2 linked regions of the Leisingera sp. NJS204 genome follow. The protein of the gene in region 1 interacts with the protein of each later gene in a pairwise test. Links are inferred from orthologs where the notes say so. Each region holds a gene or a part of one and is shown on either strand. Other genes may lie near its edges. The genes, in order: ftsZ and rlmN.

Region 1 (3,274 bases):
CATCCAGCATCTTGTGGCGCACAGGCTCATCCGAATGGCGCAGACCCGCGCCGCTCTCAACCCGTTCTCCGTCAAACACAACCGCGTTTTCGCCCGGCACACCGCCTAGGGCGAGGCCGTTGGCCTGCATCGCTTCCACGTCTGCCTGACGGCAGAAGGTGCGGCTGTCGCACAGCTCGCGTGCAAAGCTGCCATTGCGCATATCCAAGGTTTTGCTCTGACGGCCGATGGCGGCCTCGGCAAAGTCGATATGGAATTCAATACTCAGCCGGTCGCTGGGCAGGAGGGTGGCACGGGCGCCGTCCTTCTCCACCGTCACCGGCTTCAGTACTTCATATGCCATGATCGGCACACCCAGCCGGCGCACGCCGTATTGCATGATGCCGCGCACAAACGGCGCCGAGGAGCCGTCAACGATCGGCACTTCCGGCCCGTCGATTTCAATCAGCGCGTTGTGCACGCCGCAACCGGCCAATGCGGCCATGATATGTTCGACGGTGGAAACGCTGACACCGGAGGTGTTGATCAGCCGGGTGCACAGCGGGCTGCGCTCGACCAGGTCCCAGCGCGCCGGAACCAGAGTGTTGCCCAATGCAATGTCGGTGCGCTTGAAGACGATGCCATGCCCTGCCGGAGCCGGGATCAGGACCATACGTGCAGGCTGGCCGGAATGCAGGCCGGGCCCTTCAAATGCTACCGATGCTTTGAGCGTATTCTGCACGTTGCGCCTCGTTCCACTGTTTCCGGCCTCATGGGACCGTGTTGCGAACGAGAGTTAAGGTTTTGCAAAAAAACCTACAACTCAATCTTTGTAACGGATTGAAACATGGCTGTAACAGATAAGCAAAACACCGCTCAAAATAGCCTAACTAGCTGAAATGAAAAAATAAAAAGCCGCCCGAAGGCGGCTTTTTAAATCTGTTTTGTGATCCGTCAGTTGGCCTGGCGGCGCAGGAAAGCGGGGATTTCGATGCGTTCCTGGTCCGGGTCATGCTGCTGCGCCTGCACCGGCTGCTGCTGGGCTGCGGCGGCCGGGGCCTGCATGGCCGGCTGCTGGCGTGCGGCCTGCGGCGGCTGTTTGCCTGCCGGAGCATCGGCTGTGCCGGTCATCCGGTGGATCAGCGAATTCAGCCCGAAGCGGCGCTGCCCGTCGGGCTGCTGCTGTGCATTCTGCTGCTGTTGCTGCTGCGGTGCCGGCGCGGCAGGGGCCGCCGCCGCACGCGGCTGCTGGACCCGCTGCGCTGCCGCCTGCAGGCGCTCCAGCGCTTGCGGCGACGGGGTGCCCGGAGCGGGGGCCCGCGGCGCCACAAAAGCATCGGGCTGCGGCTCGGCTGCTGTTGCCTGCGGGCGGAACTCCGGAACCTGCGGCTGATAGGCCGGCGGCGGCAGACCGTCATTGTCCACCAGTTCCGGCTCCTCAAAGATGTCTTCAGCCTGCTCCTGCGCGGCGGCCTGCTGCGCGTTCATCTCTTCGAACAGCGAAGGCTCTTCCAACTGCGCGGCAGCTTCGGGCTGAACAGGCTCCGGGGCCGGTGCGGCCGCAGCGGCGGGCTGGGCAACCGGTGTTTCCAGCTCGAGCGGCGCCGGACGGGTGTCTTCGACACTGACGGTTTGGCGCAGCGGTGCCGACATCGGACGGCGCGGCACCGGCATTTCGGTGTTCACATCCACAGCGTCGATACCGGTGGCAACAACGGAGACCCGCATCTTGCCTTCCATACCGGTATCCAGGGTCGAGCCGACGATGATGTTGGCGTCCGGATCCACTTCCTCGCGGATGCGGTTGGCGGCTTCGTCCAGTTCAAACAGGGTCAAATCATGCGAGCCGGTGATGTTGATCAGCACGCCGCGCGCACCGCGCAGGCTGATTTCGTCCAGCAGCGGGTTGGCAATCGCCTTTTCGGCGGCCTGGACCGCGCGATCCTCGCCCTCGCCTTCGCCGGTGCCCATCATCGCCTTGCCCATCTCGTCCATCACCGCGCGCACGTCGGCAAAGTCGAGGTTGATCAGGCCCGGGCGCACCATCAGGTCAGTCACGCCTTTGACGCCCTGATACAGCACATCATCCGCCATCGAGAACGCTTCGGTGAAGGTTGTCTTCTCATTGGCCAGACGGAACAGGTTCTGGTTCGGAATGATGATCAGCGTATCGACAACCTTCTGCAGGCTTTCGACACCCGCCTCAGCCTGGCGCATCCGCTTGAGACCCTCGAACTGGAACGGCTTGGTGACAACGCCGACGGTCAGCACGCCCAGTTCCCGCGCAGCCTGCGCAATGATCGGCGCCGCACCGGTGCCGGTGCCGCCGCCCATGCCGGCAGTGATAAAGCACATATGCGCGCCGGCCAGATGGTCGACGATCTGCTCAATGCTTTCCTCAGCCGCAGCCGAGCCCACCTGCGGACGGGCGCCTGCGCCCAGGCCTTCGGTGACCTTTACACCCAGCTGGATGCGGCTCTTGGCCGAGGCCTGCTGCAGCGCCTGCGCGTCGGTGTTGGCCACGACGAATTCAACGCCGTCCAACTCCTTGGCAATCATGTTGTTGACGGCGTTGCCGCCGGCCCCGCCGACACCAAATACCGTGATCTTCGGCTTTAACTCTTCTTGCCCGGGCATCGAAAGATTCAACGTCATGCTCATACCGCCTGTGTTACCCGCCCTTCCCGCAAAGGGCTTTTTCCTGTGCTATTCACCATAATCCTACCGCGCAGAGGGAGTTTCGTCATCCCAAAAAGCACAATGTGCCACAAAATACGGCCTCATTCTGAGGTCTAAACCGCGGTATTTCGCCGTCCCTAGCAGATATGGGGGATTCAACACAAGCCACACACAACACAGCTGTCACGCCCGCAAAATCACTTCTGCAGAAGGCATCTTTCCTGATACGTGGCTGGCCACTGCCCGGCCTGCTGAATCGCCGCGTTTGCCGCGGACGTTAAGAACAACCTAACGGGTCCTGCCGGCGCTGTCACGCCCTCTTTGACCCGTCAGGCAGAATTGAAAAGCGGCTTACCAGTTGTCCCGGAACCAGCGCACGGCGCGGCCTAAAGTGCCCGCCGGATGGCGGCTGGCGGGCATCTCGAAGTCCCACCATTCGTCCTGCGGATGCGCCGCAAACAGGCACAGACCCACGGCTGAGGCAAAGCCCGGCCCGGTCGCCGATTGCGGCAGGCCGTGAACGCGCAAGGGCCGCCCCAGACGCACCTGCTGGCCCAGGATACGGCTGGCCAGCCCGTCCAGCCCCATGATCTGGCTGGAGCCGCCGGTCAGCACG
Region 2 (3,142 bases), 1.6 Mb from region 1 along the record:
GCGTCTTTGAAGGCGAAAACCCAAATGAATGCTGGGGGGTTTCCGCACCAAAGGAAACCGTGAACACCCGCGACGGCCGCGTCGTGGCGGTGCGCCGCAGCGAGATCCAGCTGTTTGTCACCTTCCGCAGCAGCGATGCCCCCAAAGGCGAAGTCAGCTTTACCGGCGGCTACCCCTTTGCGCCGGGATCCACCGTGAACATGGCCATCGGCGAGTCCGAATTTGAACTGTTCACCGAGGGCGAATGGGCCTGGCCGGCCACGCCTGCGGATGATGCCAAGATTGTCACCGCCATGAAACGCGGCGCAAATGCGGTGCTGACCGCGCGCTCCGCCCGGGGCACCCAAACCAAGGACAGCTTCTCGCTGCTGGGCTTTACAGCCGCCTTGGATGACGCGGAGAAACGCTGCAGCAAGTAATTTCGGCTGCCTAGCGGAAACACACCAAACCCCGGCCCGTGCCGGGGTTTTCTTGTTTGAGGCCCGCAAGCGGCGTAGCATGTTACGCAGGAGGTGCTTGCCATGCCGAACTCAGCCAGTCTCCCGTGCGCTTGCCTTGCAGTTGCGCTGCTCTTCCCGCCCGCTTTTGCCAACCCGGCGCTGGAATGCGGCGCTGGAACCCGTGAGGAAATCGGATCCTGCGTGGCGGACGATGAAGAAGGGGTGGAAGCCGCACTGCTCAACGCGCTGGAAGCCGCAATGGTCGCCGCTGCAGAGCGCGACAACACCAATGGCGGGACTGCGGTTGAAGCTGCACTGATGCAGAGCCAGACTGCATGGGAAGCGTTCCGGGGTGCGCATTGCGCTTTTGCCGGCGAGGCCCATGCAGTACGTGAAGACGCAGGAATTGCAACGCGGGCCTGCTGGACAACCTTGGGCCGCGCCCGGGTCGAAGAACTGGTGCGGTTTTCCAAATAGGCACTGGTCAAATCTGCGGTCTGAAACTTGTGTTCAAGGATTCCTTTTGATCTTCTGCGGGAATCCTATATAGAGCCGCATCCGCCCACCAGCACCGAGGCTAAAGCCAATGACCGCCAGCGCGCCGATCACCCAGGACGTATTGACCCTGCCCCGCAAGGATCCCGAGGGCGGCAAGATCAACCTTGTCGGCCTCACCCGCGAGCGCATGCGCGAGGTGCTGATCGAACATGGCACACCGGAAAAGCAGGCCAAGATGCGGGTCGGGCAGATCTGGCAGTGGATCTATCAATGGGGCAAGCGCGATTTCGCGGATATGACCAACCTGGCCAAAGCTTACCGCGCGGAACTGGCGGACACATTCGAAGTCCGCATTCCGGAAGTGGTGAGCAAACAGGTCTCCACCGATGGCACCCGCAAGTATCTGGTGCGCATCAATGGCGGCCATGAGGTCGAGGTCGTCTATATCCCCGAAGACGGCCGCGGCACGCTGTGTATCTCTTCCCAGGTGGGCTGCACCCTGACCTGCTCTTTCTGCCATACCGGCACCCAGAAGCTGGTGCGCAACCTGACCCCGGCCGAGATTGTCGGCCAAGTGATGATGGCGCGCGACGATCTGGAAGAATGGCCGGTACCGGGCGCGCCCAAGGACGAAACCCGCCTGCTGTCAAACATCGTGCTGATGGGTATGGGCGAGCCGCTGTACAATTTCGACAACGTGCGCGATGCAATGAAGATTGCGATGGATCCCGAGGGCATCTCGCTCAGCCGCCGCCGGATCACCCTGTCGACCTCAGGCGTGGTGCCGGAGATTGCCCGCACCGCCGAAGAAATCGGCTGTCTGCTGGCAATTTCCTTTCACGCCACCACCAACGAGATCCGCGACAAGCTGGTGCCGATCAACAAACGCTGGAACATCGACACGCTGCTGCAGGCGCTGGCGGATTACCCCAAAGTGTCGAACTCCGAGCGGATCACATTTGAATATGTGATGCTGGACGGGGTGAACGACACAGACGCGGACGCGCACCGTCTGATCGAGCACATCAAGCGCTACAATATCCCGGCCAAGATAAACCTGATCCCGTTCAATGAATGGCCCGGCAGCCCGTACAAGCGGTCCTCTAACAACCGTATTCATGCCTTTGCCAATATTGTCTATCAGGCCGGCTATGCCTCGCCGATCCGCAAGACCCGCGGCGATGACATCATGGCGGCCTGCGGCCAGCTGAAATCGGCGACCGAGCGCGCCCGCAAAAGCCGCAAGCAGATTGAGGCCGAAACCGGGTTGAAGTAACCCGGCCCCGGCGCGGCAGGGTCCCCGGCTGCCGTATCAAGTAAACAGGAAGTGGTCCTCGGTGAGCGTGCCGGTATAGCCGGTCAGCTCAATCTCGTGACTGCCGAAATAGTCTATCAGCGTGTTGCCATTAACCTGTGTGATGGTCAGATCGCCGAAATCGTCCACTGAGGTGTCAGAGAATTCGATCCGGTCATTGCCTTTGCCGAAATCCTTGATGACTTCGTCTTCCCAATAATCGGCAGACACGAACACAAAAACATCCGCGTGTTTGCCTCCTGTCAAGACGTCAGACCCTTCACCGCCGACAAGGCGGTCTTTCCCGTTGCCACCGATCAGCCTGTCATCCCCCTGGCCACCGAAAAGCGTATCGCGGCCGCCATTTCCTTTGAGAAAGTCGTCTTCACCGTAGGCGCCTGAATAGTCGGTCTCATCCAAGCCGCCGATAAGTACGTCCGAGCCCTTGCCGCCTGCCAGCCTGTCTTCGCCAAAGCCACCGGTCAGAGTGTCCGCGCCGCCGCCGCCGAACAGACGGTCATCCGCTTCGCGTCCGATAACAGTGTCATCGCCGCCCTTGGCATAAATCTTGGTATCCTGCCCGGTCGCCAATACAGTTTCTGCTCGGCTGCTGGCCTTGATCACCACGTCGCCCGCCGTATTGGCGTAAGCTCTCCATCCTGCGGTGCTGCCGGTATCGCCATAAAGATGGGTCAGGGCTTGCACATCAAACGTACCCAGCTCCGTGACGTTATACCCGGCATAGTTATAGGTCATCACGGTGTGCTCCTGGTCGTCCAGATGGTCCGCCAGCGTATTGTCACCGTCATGCGGGTGTTCAAGACCCAGTGCATGACCGATCTCATGCAGCACCGTTTCATAGCCATAGGACCCTGGCGCCATATTGCTGCTTTTAATCGCCAGTTCCCCC

What was found.
Region 2: the proteins of ftsZ (region 1) and rlmN interact in binary tests that used the Escherichia coli proteins (3 or more experiments, as listed by UniProt). The link is inferred for Leisingera sp. NJS204 from one-to-one orthologs.

The regions. Positions count from the first base shown.
Region 1 is NZ_CP035417.1:2,671,680-2,674,953, forward strand. What follows is about bases 285-3,240. They hold ftsZ (cell division protein FtsZ), read right to left. Parts: upstream 2,635-3,240; coding sequence 934-2,634; downstream 285-933. Other genes in these bases: lpxC (UDP-3-O-acyl-N-acetylglucosamine deacetylase), read right to left, coding at 285-721; ftsA (cell division protein FtsA), read right to left, coding at 3,010-3,240. Also shown: more of lpxC, read right to left, coding at 1-284; more of ftsA, read right to left, coding at 3,241-3,274. UniProt on the Escherichia coli protein: Essential cell division protein that forms a contractile ring structure (Z ring) at the future cell division site. The regulation of the ring assembly controls the timing and the location of cell division.
Region 2 is NZ_CP035417.1:4,224,120-4,227,261, reverse strand. What follows is about bases 297-3,120. They hold rlmN (23S rRNA (adenine(2503)-C(2))-methyltransferase RlmN), read left to right. Parts: upstream 297-1,026; coding sequence 1,027-2,214; downstream 2,215-3,120. Other genes in these bases: ETW24_RS20565 (reprolysin-like metallopeptidase), read right to left, coding at 2,251-3,120; ETW24_RS20575 (lysozyme inhibitor LprI family protein), read left to right, coding at 522-917; ETW24_RS20580 (invasion associated locus B family protein), read left to right, coding at 297-419. Also shown: more of ETW24_RS20580, read left to right, coding at 1-296; more of ETW24_RS20565, read right to left, coding at 3,121-3,142.